DNA from 2 places in the Glutamicibacter endophyticus genome. Region 1 is predicted to be linked to the other one. Evidence: predicted binding sites of a transcription regulator. Region 1 holds the regulator's gene; the other holds the start of a gene.
The links. The regulator HrcA, encoded in region 1, represses chaperone genes, less so after heat shock. The targets are predictions, from matches to a motif close to TTNGCACTCGNNNNNNNCGAGTGCNAA.
Positions count from the first base shown of each region.

Region 1 (7,002 bases):
GAGGTGCACGAGCCGATGGTCTCGGCCACCATTTTGGCGCCGAGCGAGTTCATTGGCGCCATCATGGAACTGTGCCAGTCGCGTCGCGGCACCATGGGCGGCATGGACTACCTCTCCGAGGATCGTGTCGAAATGCGCTACCGGCTACCGCTGGCGGAAATCGTCTTCGACTTCTTCGACCAGCTCAAATCCAAGACGCGTGGCTACGCCTCGCTGGACTGGAAGGCCGACGGGGAGCAGACCGCCGACCTGGTCAAGGTCGACATCCTGCTCCAGGGCGACCAGGTGGACGCATTTAGCGCCATCACCCACCGCGATAAGGCGTACGCCTACGGCACCATGATGGCCACCAAGCTACGCGAGCTCATTCCACGCCAGCAGTTCGAAGTGCCGATTCAGGCAGCCATCGGCTCTCGCATCATTGCCCGTGAGAACATTCGAGCGATTCGCAAGGACGTGCTGGCCAAATGCTACGGCGGTGACATCAGCCGTAAGCGCAAGTTGCTGGAGAAGCAGAAGGAAGGCAAGAAGCGCATGAAGATGGTCGGTCGCGTGGAGGTTCCGCAGGAAGCCTTCATCGCCGCACTGTCCTCGGACGAGCCGAAAAAGAAGTAATGCCCTCAGTTCTTCCCGACGGTGACCCGGCACCAGCCGACGGGTTGCTACCCCCCGCGTGCGCCGAAGGCGCCGCGGGGCGTAGCTTCTCCTTCTACGTGCATATTCCGTTTTGCACGGTTCGCTGCGGTTACTGTGACTTCAACACCTACACGGCCACCGAACTCGGATCCGGCGCCTCCCAACTGACCTATGCGCAAACCGTCTCACGGGAAATCGACTTCGCCGAGCAGGTTCTCGAGCGCTCCGGTATTCCGCAACGCACGGTCGATACCGTATTTTTCGGTGGTGGCACGCCCACCCTGTTGCCTGCCGCGGACCTGGTGACCGTGTTGCAGCGCATTGTCCAGCGATTCGGACTGACGCCCGGGGCGGAGGTCACCACCGAGGCCAACCCCGATTCGGTCACTCGTGAGTCGTTGGCCGAATTGGCGGCGGGCGGATTCACGCGCGTGTCCTTCGGCATGCAGTCCGCGGTACCCCACGTGTTGCAGGTTCTGGAACGGACGCATGATCCGCGCCGATTACCGCAGGTGGTCAGCTGGGCCCGGGAGGCCGGGCTGGAAGTAAGCGTGGACCTAATCTATGGCACACCGGGGGAATCGCTCGAGGACTGGCGCACCAGCATCGAAGCGGCATTGGCCCTGGAGCCGGACCATATCAGTGCCTATGCGTTGATCATTGAGGAGGGCACCAAATTGGCGGCCCAGATCCGCCGCGGTCAAGTGCCGAATATCGACGATGACGATCATGCCGAGAAGTACCAGCTGGCGGACGAGCTTTTTGCCGGCGGCGGGTATGGCTGGTACGAGGTCAGTAACTGGGCGCGCGAACCACGATTTGCTTGCGACCACAATCTCGCCTACTGGAAGGGTGGGGATTGGTGGGGTGCCGGCCCGGGCGCTCACTCCCATGTCGGCGGTCTGCGCTGGTGGAATGTGAAGCATCCGGCGGCTTATCAGCAGCGGATCGACGCGGAAATTTCTCCCGGCGCCGGACGCGAGTTCCCCGATGCTGAGGCCGTGGAGCTCGAACGCACCATGCTTTTGACGCGGCTATCCAGTGGGATGCCCTTGGAGCTACTCAGCGGCGAAGCGCGGCAGAACGTGGCCGGGCTCATCGCCGATTCACTGATTGATCCAAAGCAGGCCCTCCAAGGAACGTTGGTCTTAACGCAACGAGGCCGGCTCTTGGCCGACCTCGTAGTACGTCAACTGCTCGGATTCTGAGCAATCGGTGCCCCTGGCGCTACTTGAGCAACCGAAGGTTCATCGAGTAGCGGTAGGGGCGTCCCTTATTAACCTCGATACCGGCACGTGCGCCCATGAGCGTCATGAAGATCCACAACACCACGGCCAGTACGGCAAAAAGCCAGCCCAGCCCGGGAATCAGGGTTAGTACGTTCAGCGCGATCGCCAGCACGGTCAGAGGCAACGCAAAGTTGAAAGCTTCTTTGGCTTCCTGCGCAGTGAACGGTCCCCGGTCGCGATAGACCGCGAAGATCACCGCGGCCGGAATGCAACCGAGAATCAAGCCGAAGTGGGCGAGCATTGCCCATTGGCGGTCTTCGGAGGGAGTCAACGGCTGAGCCGATGTTTTGGATCCCTCGAAATTCGAACCCTTCGACGGATCCGTCTGGCGCATTGACACTGGCACTTCCTCGCGTTGCTGTTGGTTTCTACGCCTAATTCTACGCAGTGTCGCCGGAGAAATCGGGGATATTGCACCCTATTCTCCATTTACTGGGCGATTGTTAGCTAGTTGTAATCTTCGCTGGTGAGGAAATCGATCAGCTCTTCGACACGACCGAGCAACTGCGGTTCGAGTTGTCCGTAATGGGTGACGGCATTCAAGATTTTCGACCAACCGATGCCGATATCTTCGGCCGTCGCATGCGGCCAGCCGAAGCTGCGCAACACGCCGGTTTTCCAATCCGTGCCTTTGGGGATGACCGGCCACGCCGAAATTCCCAGCGTGGCGGGTTTGATCGCCTGCCAGACATCGACGTACGGGTGGCCGAGAATTTTCACGTTTCCGGCCGCGCCGGGCACCTTGAGCGCCTCTTGGACGATGCGTTGTTCTTTCGTGCCCTCGATCAGGTGATCAACCAGAATGCCCAGACGTCGCTGTGGCGATGGGGCGAACTCGGCGATCGCTCCAGCCAGGTCGTCGACGCCGTGCAGGGGCTCGACAACAATGCCTTCCACGCGCAGGTCATGGCCCCACACCTTTTCGACCAGTTCCGCATCGTGCTTACCCTCGACCCAGATGCGACTGGCGCGGGCGACACGGGCCTTATGCCCGGTGACCGCCACGGAACCGGAGGCAGAGATTTTCTTGCCCGAGCCGGCCGCTGTGCGCGGCTCGATAAGTTCAACCGGTTCGCCCTCGAGCAGAAATCCGAAGCCTGCGGGAAAGGAGCGAGTGCGGCCATGTCGATCTTCAAGCACGATGACGCGCATGCCGCCGGACTTGTCCGTGCGTATGACTTCACCGACCCATCCGCTGTCCACGTCTTCAAGCAGTAGGCCCTTGGCGACGGGCACTTGGCGGAGTTTTCGCGGCTGTGGCGCGCGCAGGTCTTGGGCGCCCCAGGGATAATTGGTCACGAACTGCCTTTCGCTGTGATCGAATACGCGGGAAATCCCATGCTAGCAAGCGTTGAACGTACTAGACTTGGCACTTGAAAGGTTCGAGTGCTAATTCGAGGCGAGGTGGTCCCATGAGTGAGTTGCGTAGGTTGGATGTGCTGCGCGCAATCGTCGAGGACTACGTGCAGTCCCGTGAGCCCGTCGGCTCTAAGGCGCTGTTAGATCGTCATAATCTCGGCGTCTCGGCGGCGACAATCCGCAATGACATGGCGGCCCTGGAAGAGGAGGGGCTGATCGCGGCCCCGCACACCTCTTCGGGGCGTATCCCTACCGAAAAGGGCTATCGGCGTTTCGTGGATCAGATCGAGGAGCTCAAGCCGCTCTCACGACCCGAACGCGACGCCATCAACAAGATTCTCGACGGTTCGCACGATCTCGACGATCTCTTGCGCAGCACCGTGCGCTTGCTCTCACAGTTGACCAATCAGGTCGCGATGATTCAGGTGCCGCATTACGACCTGGCACATTTGAAAAATCTGGAACTGGTGTGGCTGGGTGGATCCCAGGTGCTGATGGTACTTATCACCTCCGACGGCACCGTGGATCAGCGCATGCTGACGGTGGATCGGGTGATTGGTGAAGAAGAGCTCCAACGTTCCAAAATCTGGCTGCTAACCCACTTTGCGGGGCGGCAAATTGCCGACTTGGCACAGGCTGAGTCCGTGCCCGTCCCGGCGGAACTAGACGCGGCTTTTCTCAACGAATTGGTCGACGGTATTTCGGCAATGGCCCTCGCCGCTGGCAAACAGCGTATTGTGATGGCCGGAACCGCGAATTTGGCCCGTTCGGGCAGAGACTTTCCTTTGAGCATTACTCCGGTTCTCGAAGCACTAGAGGAACAGGTTGTATTGCTGAAGCTATTTTCCGAGCTCGAAGCAGATTCACGTGGTGTGGCCGTAGCCATCGGCACCGAGAACCACTACGGCCAGCTACTAGATACCGCGGTCATCGCCACCACCTACAGTAACGATGCCCGCAATAAACTCGGCGTGCTGGGCCCGACGCGCATGAACTATCCCTCGTCGATGGCCGCAGTACGCGCTGTGGCGCGCTATCTTTCGCGTATTTTGACCGGCTAACCCTCGTTGGCCCCTACACTCAACGTATGACCCCTGCAGAAAGGATGCGGCTTCACCGTGAGCACGCACTATGAAACCCTTGGCGTGGCCAAGGACGCGACCGGACAGGAAATCAAGAGCGCGTACCGCAAACTTGCGCGCAAGCTGCACCCGGACGTGAACCCGTCTCAGGATGCCGCTGAGCAGTTCAAGCTGGTAACCCGAGCCTACGAGGTGCTCTCCGATGAGCAGAAGCGCGCCAACTACGACGCGACCGGCGATGAAAACGGCAACGGCCAGCAAGGCTTCGGCGGTGGCGGTTTCGGTGGCTTCGGGGATATCTTCGAGCAGTTCTTCGGAGGTGCCGGTGGCCAGCAGGGCCCGATGTCGCGTACCCAGCCAGGGCGTGACGCGCTGATCACCGTCACCATCGACCTGGAGGACGCGGTCAAGGGCACCGTGTACCCGCTGGAGATGGAATCGGCTGTCACCTGTAAGGTCTGCAACGGCTCCTGCTGCCGCGAAGGCACCAGCCCGGTGACCTGCTCGATCTGCCACGGCGCCGGTCAAGTGCAGCGCCCGGTGCGCTCCTTCTTGGGTCAGATGATGACCGTCGAAACCTGTGCCGCCTGCCGCGGCTACGGCACCACCATCCCGGACCCCTGCGTGGAGTGCAACGGCGAGGGCCGCGTGCGCGAGCATGTGTCCAAGCAACTGAACATTCCGGCCGGTGTGGCCTCGGGTACCCGCATCCAGCTCCGTGGTCAGGGCGAGGCCGGCCCGGGCGGTGGCCCGAACGGCAACCTGTTCGTGGAAATTGACGTGCGTCGCCACAAGATCTTCGAACGCGACCACAACGACCTGCACGCCAAGATGAGCCTGCCGATGACCGCCGCAGCCCTGGGCTGCGAACTGAAGCTGGAAACCTTCGACGGCGAACAGACCGTGAACGTCGAAGCCGGCGCACAGGACGGGGACACCGTCACATTGCCCGGCTTGGGTGTGCCACGGCTTCGCGGCGGCAAGCGCGGCGACATCGTCGTGCACCTGCAGGTGGTGACCCCCACCAAGCTCGACGCCGCCCAGCGCGACCTGCTCGAACAGCTGGCTAAGCTCCGTGGTGAGGAGATGACCGCCGGTCAGGTCGAACAGTCCGGCGGCATGTTTGCCCGCCTGCGCGACAAGCTCCACCAGCGCTAACGGCTAGCCAATGAGTAACCAGAGCTTCACCATCGACCCCGAGCAGGCCAGTGGTGCCTCCGTGGGCGATACCCTTGAGCTCACCGGGGCCGAGGCCCACCACGCGGCCACGGTCAAGCGGGCCGCGCCCGGCGAGCAGCTCGATCTGCTCGACGGGCGCGGTACCCGGCTGACCGTGAGCGTGCTCGAGGTCGGGCGTGAGCTCCTGAGCGTCCGTGTGGAGCAGGTGGAGCGTGAACCTGCACCGGCGATCCCGATTTCGCTGACGCAGGCGCTGGCCAAGTCGGACCGCGACCTGCAGGCAGTCGAAGCCGCCGTCGAATTGGGGATCAGTCAGGTCCAGCCCTGGCAGGCCGAACGCTCCATCGTGCGCTGGAATCAAGCAAAGGCGGCCAAGGGCCAGGCGAAATGGCAGGCTCAGGTCCGCGCCGCGCAGAAACAGTCCCGGCGCACACATGAACCCTCGGTGCAGCCGCTGTGCAACTCGAAGCAACTCGAAGCGCAGATTGCCGAGCACGTGGCGGCCGGTGAGCTGGTGATCGTGTTGCACGAGGCCGAGCAGCGGGCGCTGTCCGAGGTGGTGAGCCAATGGCTCGGTGCCGACACGGAGGGCGGCGCCATCCGACTGATCGTGGGTCCCGAAGGGGGCATCTCGGATGCGGAGATTGAGCGTTTTACCGCCGCCGGAGCCATTCCCGCGTTATTGGGTCAGCATGTGTTGCGTGCCTCGACTGCTGGACCGGCCGCACTGGTGCTGATCCGACACCTACTCGGCGAACTCTAGTCTTCGGATTTGGGGCCGACGGTGAAATCGCTGGTCACCGTCGCGACATGGGCCATGGACCCCTGATTTTGTCCCCACAGGGTCAAGCGGTACCGGCCCTTTTCGAGCCGCTGGCGGATGCTGAAGCTACCGTCATCGGCGATCAGCGCTTGGTCCACCCGGGTCGCCGGGATGATGTTGTGATCCCCGGATGCGGTATCGAGTCGGGTCAGGCTGTAGTGCGTTCCGCCGCTGAAACCGGATGTGCGTCCGTTGATCCGGACATTCCCGGCGGCCTTGACCGAACCGTACTGCGGGTCAATGATCCACAGGGGAGCGGCAAACCTCGGGTCGCGTTCAATGGTGGCCGGTAGCTGGTAGTCGCCAAAAACCGTGGCCTCTGGCTGCCCGTCGACCAGCAGCCGCACCCGCGGTGCCGCCGTTCCGGTGAGCAGGCTCGCGTGGGAGGCGGCGGCCGTGGCCGTGAATACCAGCTGTTGGATGCTACGTTCGGCCAGCCCATCATCGATGCGGGCGGTGAACACCGTGGCGGGCAAATCGAGGGTGATCACATTATCGTGACCGACCGCAACGCCGATTTCAGTGCTGGGTTCCAATAGCGTGTACCAGCGGTCCGTGGCGGGGGCATCATTGAGTAGATAACGCACCGCCTCGGTGACCGGTTCGGCGCTGGCATCACCTTTGACATATTCGC
Region 1 covers NZ_CP174200.1:1,821,486-1,828,487, reverse strand. The annotation lists gene lepA (translation elongation factor 4) at 1-615, shown strand, start outside; gene hemW (radical SAM family heme chaperone HemW) at 615-1,844, shown strand; gene ACJD00_RS08530 (DUF4870 domain-containing protein) at 1,864-2,259, opposite strand; gene ACJD00_RS08525 (DUF3097 domain-containing protein) at 2,373-3,224, opposite strand; gene hrcA (heat-inducible transcriptional repressor HrcA) at 3,338-4,345, shown strand; gene dnaJ (molecular chaperone DnaJ) at 4,403-5,524, shown strand; gene ACJD00_RS08510 (16S rRNA (uracil(1498)-N(3))-methyltransferase) at 5,535-6,308, shown strand; gene ACJD00_RS08505 (GerMN domain-containing protein) at 6,305-7,002, opposite strand, start outside.

Region 2 (7,002 bases), 1.3 Mb from region 1:
GCCGGAGCCGGCTTGTCTGCCACAACCGCCTCGGTGGTCAGGAACAGACCAGCGATCGAGGCAGCGTTCTGCAGTGCCGAACGGGTAACCTTCACCGGGTCGTTGACGCCAGCGTCCAGCAGGTCAACGTACTCGCCGGTGGCGGCGTTCAGACCGTGGCCAGCAGGCAGACCCTTGACCTTGTCAGCAACGACGCCCGGCTCGAGACCAGCGTTCAGGGCGATCTGCTTCAGCGGAGCTTCGATACCCACGCGTACGATGTTCGCACCGGTGGCTTCGTCACCCTCGAGGGAGAGCTTGCCGAAGGCGGCTTCGCCAGCCTGGATCAGAGCCACGCCACCACCTGCGACGATGCCCTCTTCCACGGCTGCCTTAGCGTTACGCACGGCATCCTCGATGCGGTGCTTGCGCTCCTTGAGCTCCACCTCGGTAGCGGCGCCGGCCTTCAGCACGGCCACACCACCGGAGAGCTTTGCGTGGCGCTCCTGCAGCTTCTCGCGGTCGTAGTCCGAATCGGTGTTCTTGATTTCGGCAGCGATCTGGCTCTTGCGACCCTCGATGGCGTCGGCGTCGCCGCCGCCCTCCACGATGGTGGTCTCGTCCTTGGTGATAACCACCTTACGGGCGGTACCCAAGACCTCAAGGCCGACGTTGTCCAGCGACAGGCCGATTTCCTCGGAAACAACCTGGCCACCGGTCAGAATAGCGATGTCGGTCAGCATGGCCTTGCGACGATCGCCGAAGCCCGGAGCCTTGACGGCGACGGACTTGAACAGACCACGGATCTTGTTCAGGATCAGGGTTGCCAGAGCCTCGCCCTCGACGTCCTCGGCAATGATCAGCAGCGACTTGTTCGACTGCATGACCTTCTCCAGCAGCGAAACCATGTCCTTGACGCTGGAGATCTTCGAGTTGACGATCAGGATGTAAGGGTCTTCCAGGACGGTTTCCTGGCGCTCCGCGTCGGTGACGAAGTAGGCCGAGATGTAGCCCTTGTCGAAACGCATACCCTCAGCGAGCTCAAGCTCGAGGCCGAAGGTGTTGGATTCCTCGACGGTGATAACGCCCTGCTCGCCGACCTTATCCAAAGCCTCAGCGATCAGACCACCAATTTCGGTGTCGCCAGCGGAGATCGACGCGGTAGCAGCGATCTGTTCCTTGGACTCGATCTTCTTGGCAGCGGTGAACAGCTCGGCGGTGACGGCCTCAACGGCCTTGTCGATGCCGCGGCGCAGTGCGATCGGGTCGGCGCCTGCGGCAACGTTACGCAGGCCTTCCTTGACCAGTGCCTGAGCCAGCACGGTTGCGGTAGTGGTACCGTCACCTGCGACGTCGTCGGTCTTCTTAGCTACTTCCTTGACCAGCTCGGCGCCGATCTTCTCGTAGGCATCCTCGAGCTCGATCTCCTTGGCGATGGAGACACCGTCGTTGGTGATGGTCGGTGCGCCCCACTTCTTTTCAAGTACGACGTTGCGCCCACGCGGGCCCAGGGTAACCTTCACGGCGTCGGCCAGGGTGTTCAGGCCGCGCTCGAGGCCGCGGCGTGCTTCCTCGTCAAATGCAATCATCTTGGCCATAGTGGCTTACGGTCCTTTCGGGACAATCATGCGAAAGTTCAACCGACAGACAGCGCCCGCGACGGACGAGTGTTCCGTTTCCGGCATCGGACCGGAGACGAACCAGCTCTCGCTATCTGAGGTAATTCGCCTCGGCGCAACGTGACCGTGCTTCCGGAAGGAAACGGTTAAACCGGAAACCGACCGGAATTAGCAGTCTCGACGCGCGAGTGCTAATACAAATATTGGCACTCTCGCGGTGCGAGTGCAAGCCGGTCGGCTCTAGGCGAAGACTTATTCGAGGCTACTGTTCCTCGGTCACATCGCTACCTATAACGATCGAGATTCGGTCGGGAATATTGCTGGTTTGCAGTACCGCCTCAATACCGAGCGCAGCCGCCGTCTTCTGAGCAGTCATCTCGTACGCGTTAGACGCGTAGTAAACGGCGGATTCGGTTTCCAGTCGCGACCAATCGCCGGTGCGCAGATTCGTGAAGCCCTCTTCGAGCAACTGCTCTTGCGCAGTTCCGGCCGATCCGCGTACCCCGGACGCATTGTAGATACCCACGCGCTGCCCGTAGAGCACTTCGGAGTCGTCGATGCTAAAGCTGGGCGAGGGCTCCTCGGTTTCGCTCGGGGTTGGCGAGGAACTCGTCTCCTCGCTTGCCGTTGTCGTCGCGGTCGGCTCCGTAGCGGTAGGCGAGGCAGGCTGCTGGTTAAAGACGAAGAACGATATGGCTCCAATGATCAGCACGGACACCGCGGCGATAATCACCCAGCGTAGCGACCCGCCCGCGGACTTTGCCGCAGCAGATTGCGCCCATCCATGGGCATGGTGCGATCCCACTCGGGTGTTGAACTCCGGAACGCGATCAAACTCATCACGCGGGTAGTTGGTCATTCTCGTCCTTGTTCGATGGATAACTGGCGGCGGTCGGTGTGCGGGAGTGACTCAACGTCCCTGTCCGACGGCGCCGCCCACGCGTCGCCTCGTAGTTCGTAGTCTACGCAACCGCTTGACCAGCATCGGGTCATAGGCCAACGCAGCGTCCGTGTCGATCAGCTGGTTGAGCAGCTGATAGTAATGGGTCGCGGACATCGAAAACTGCTGCGTAATGGCCTGTTCCTTGGCACCGGCGTACTTCCACCACAGGCGCTCCATGTAAAGAATCTGTTGCGAGCGCTCGTCTAATTCGCTGTCCGGATTCATCACGAAATCAGCTAAGAACTCTTGCTCTGACACCACGCTCACCTCGATTCCTCTGCTCTCGCCTGTGGGCTTCTACTCGTTCATGGTGACCCAGCGTGCAGCCGGGACGCCACAGATATTCTACCCATTGGCGTCCCAAAACGCCGTGTGAGCTACACCCTGTCGGCGCGCAAAGGCACAATTGAATGTATGGACAACCCGCAGCAGACGCTCTTCGACCAGGCAGATTTCTCGCCGAACAACCCGTTGCAGGCCACCGACTTCCCGTTCTATTACGGTGTTGCGCACCTCGCTGAGCTGCAGCTCATCGCGGCCGATTGGGTTCCTGCGCTGCGTGCGGTCGATGCGCAATTACGGCAACTAGCCACGGCGTTAGCGGAGCGCTCCGCCGCCGGCGAGCGCATCCTTCCGAGGCCTGAGAACATCCTGCGGGCCCTGCAACTGCCACTCCACGAGGTAAAGGTACTTATCCTGGGCCAGGACCCGTACCCCACTCCGGGGCACGGCAACGGCTTGGCTTTCGCCGCCGAACGCCATGTCCGCCCACTTCCACGCAGCCTGTCGAACATTTATAAGGAACTCGAGTCAGATCTAGGCATTCCACCGGCAGCACACCCCGATCTCAGTGTGTGGCACCAGCGTGGCGTCTTACTCCTGAACCAGGTATTGACCGTCACGGCCGGAGAGGCCGGCTCACATCAAAAGCTCGGTTGGCAACCCATTGTGGAGGCGATCCTGCGGGCGCTGAACGAACGCGCGGAGCCGGTGGTGTCCATCCTCTGGGGCGCGAAGGCACAACCCCTTGCTCCGATGCTCTCGCGGTCTATTCAGATTCGTAGCGCGCATCCTTCACCGCTCTCGGCCTCACGCGGGTTCTTCGGCTCGCGCCCTTTCTCCGCCACGAATCAGGCACTGGCCCGGCTCGGACGCGAACCGATTGACTGGAAGATTCCGGCCTAGCGGCGGCGAATCCGGCGACGTTCGCGCCGTGCGCTGGAGGTCAACGGGCGACACAGCGTATCGCCCAAGACCACGCCGCCGGCGATCGCAAGCATGATGCCCAAAGCGTTGAACATCTCAACCAGACCACCCGACATGTTCGTTGTCTCAAAAACGATCACATACATGGCACGGAAGATCATCAGACCGGGCAACATGAACATGACCGCCGGAGCTGCCAGAACCAGTTGGGGGCTGTTGAGCCGGTCGGTCAAATAGCGTGCCGCGAAGCCAATGACGGTTGAAACAACCGCGGGGGTACCACGCTCACCCATGCCCACTGCCTCCATCACGACGAACACCAAATAGCCAAGCAACGCGATCCCGGCTGTGGGCAGCAACAGTCGCCGCGCCGTTTGTTCGGTGACGGCGCCGGCAATAATGGCAATGACCACCAGCAGAGCCATGAACCAGATGGGGTAGTCGATGGTCTTGATCTCATGAACGTCAACGGCCGAAGCATCAAATAATGAAAACACCACCAGAGCCGCGGAAATACCCACAACTATGGCCATGTAGGTCAAACCCGCCGAGAACAAGCGCCCGATCGCTGTCACCGGGAATCCGTTGATCGCATCTTGTAGAGCCGAAACGAACTTGCCCGATGGTAAGAGCAGCAAGATACCGCCCGAGACGACCAGGGCCGGATCCAGCGGCGCGTTGGCCTGAAAGCCTAGTAGTGCAATGGCCGTCACCGCAAAGGACGAAGCGGATATGGTGAAGAATTCGGGCACACGCCACCGACTACCGTATTTGCCGATTTCCGAGACCAAGACGGACGAGGCCATCGCGATCAGGGCACCAAGCCAAGTACCTCCGATGAACAACACGAAGGCGGCCGCGAAGACGCTGCGTCCGGTGGCGACCAACCAACGCGGAAACGGCTTAGGCTGACGCTGGATTTTCTTCAGCCGGGACACCGCAGTCTGTCGCGAGACGCCACCGGCGATAATGTCCGAAACTAGTTCGTGGAGCAACACCAGACCGGCGTAGTTGGCCGTAGACGAGCGAACGACGCGCAGTACGGAGAAACTCTCTGCATCAGGTGGGCTGTAGTTCAGGTGCAAGGACTGATTGGTCGTGTCCATATCCAAGTGGCTGACCCCAAGGGCGGCAGTCACCGCAATGACGCTGGTTTCTACCTCCAGGGCCCCTGCCCCGTAGCGGATAAGCGTCTCGCCCAGATCCAGCGCAAACTCGATGGTACGGCGCGTCGACGCGTCATGCTCCTCGTTGACCTTGGGATTGGCGTAGGGAGTGCCCTGGAGCCGATCAACCAAATTGAGGGCTTGAGTCGGGGGCGCATCGGACACCCAAATCTTGGCCAGCAAACGACGAGCCACCGGGTTGGCGCGTTGCGGGTAAACCGTCACGCCCTCGTCGGTGATCGACATTTGTCCGAGCCACGAACCGGCATCATCGGCGTCGGCTGTGGTCAGTGTGGCGCTAAGTGCGGTAGTTGGTGGTAGGGCCGAAGCACGCACCGGTTCAGGAGCCGGTTCTGGGTCGGGCTCTTGACTACCCACATTCACGTTGATTTGGTTCGTCGTCACTAGTGGTAGGGCGCTAACGGCGGGCGCCGGGTCCTGACCGGCGGACTGCTCCACCTGGCCCTCCGGTTCGTCCGACTGCTGTTGCGCCACGGCGATTTCCCCCTCTCACACCCGATAACTACTCCTCTTGCTTCACGATACAACGGAGTCTTCGCCGAAGGAGGCAAAATATCGGCAGAGAAGACGTCACGCCGCACACACTTGTTAGCACTACTCCCCCGCTACGTACCGGGAGAACCGAAAGGTGCCCCGCTTGTGAATTGCAGAAGGCCGCGAAACGTCCGAGGACTCTCGGCGCATTTGCGTTTAGTGGGTGCAAGGGGCGGCCATCGCGCCGGTTCTCTCGGTTCACCGAGGCAGGGGCAGGCGAAGACGTGAGCATGCTCTAGCCAGAAGCTTGCGGGACTACTGTTGGTACATGAGGAAGCTACGTGTGCTCCAGGTCGGGATGGACCCAGCGGTCATCGATTTCTCGCCGTGGCCCGGGCAAGATGCCGACCACCTTCGCGCGCGGATCAACGACGCGGCCACACTGCTGCAAACCAACGGTTTCGATGTGACGGTCTGCCTGCTGTCTGATGGCCCCGACGATGTGGAGCCAACCTTGAAGACCTTCTTGGCCGGAGCCCGATTCGACGTGGTCGAGGTCGGAGCCGGCGTGCGGACCTCCACAGAGTTCACGGCCATCTTCGAACGGGTCATCAACGTGGTGAACGCCCTGCAGCCGGGCACGCTGTTCTGCTTCAACGATTCGCCCGAAACGACCATCGAAGCCATACGGCGCGTTCTTGAGAAATAGGGCTCGGATTCCGAGTTCTAGCCAACCGGAGGGGAGCGCTTCGAGTGGTGCCCTGCCCAGACGATGCGCAGAGCCCTCGTACGCGTTCGCCGGCAGATTACCGAATCTACTTCTGCTGCCCGCTGGGCTTCGACCAGCGCTGGTGAGGACCCCGGAGACGACAAACGGGAACCCGCAACATTTTGTTATGTCGCGTGTTCCCGAAAGACGCAATGGGTGGATCTTACTGGACTCGAACCAGCGACCTTTCGCGTGTGAGGCGAACGCTCTAACCAACTGAGCTAAAGATCCATTTTCGATGCCGGCCTCGCGGTTCAGCACCTAAATGATCTTAGCGGCAATCCTCGTCCAGCGCCAAATCGAGGACTCGGCACCGCTTGTTAGCCGCGTCACCATATGTCCATTCAAGGGCGGCAAAAATATTCTCCGAATGTTCACAAAAAAGCCGAAATTCCCTCTTGTGCCGCACCCTTCGGAACCTCATAATTTTCTTAGCTCACAGAGCCAAAAACTGGGCCCTACAAGGAAGCTGTCGGAATCCACTGACAACGGTCCCCTCAAGGCCAACGAAACCGCCCGGCGTCCCGGGCATCACGACCCTTTCGTTCGTTCTGATTTTTAGGACCGTCCCCAGTGCGCACTTCCCTCACCTTTGCCGTGGCTTCTTCCTCCCCTGCGGGGCTCGCTCGTGAAGAGCTGGCCTCACTCTACCCACACACCGGCGAGCGCTGGCATCAGAAGATGGACCGCTGCCTCTGCCTTGTCACCGTCCGCCATGAGGGAAGACTCATCGCGGCCGGCATCGTTCACGATTCAGTTCTGGCTCCCACAGAATCGATGGATGCCCTCGAGTTGGGGTGCATGGCGGTGCACCCGGCCTTTCGT
Region 2 covers NZ_CP174200.1:539,968-546,969, reverse strand. The annotation lists gene groL (chaperonin GroEL) at 1-1,577, opposite strand, end outside; gene ACJD00_RS02670 (LytR C-terminal domain-containing protein) at 1,861-2,457, opposite strand; gene ACJD00_RS02665 (DUF3263 domain-containing protein) at 2,509-2,766, opposite strand; gene ACJD00_RS02660 (uracil-DNA glycosylase) at 2,956-3,726, shown strand; gene ACJD00_RS02655 (threonine/serine exporter family protein) at 3,723-5,408, opposite strand; gene ACJD00_RS02650 (hypothetical protein) at 5,737-6,117, shown strand; tRNA gene ACJD00_RS02645 (tRNA-Val) at 6,335-6,408, opposite strand; gene ACJD00_RS02640 (GNAT family N-acetyltransferase) at 6,751-7,002, shown strand, end outside.
Region 2: groL (chaperonin GroEL) is a predicted target of HrcA. The motif match lies at 1,767-1,793, and genes of this name have one in related genera.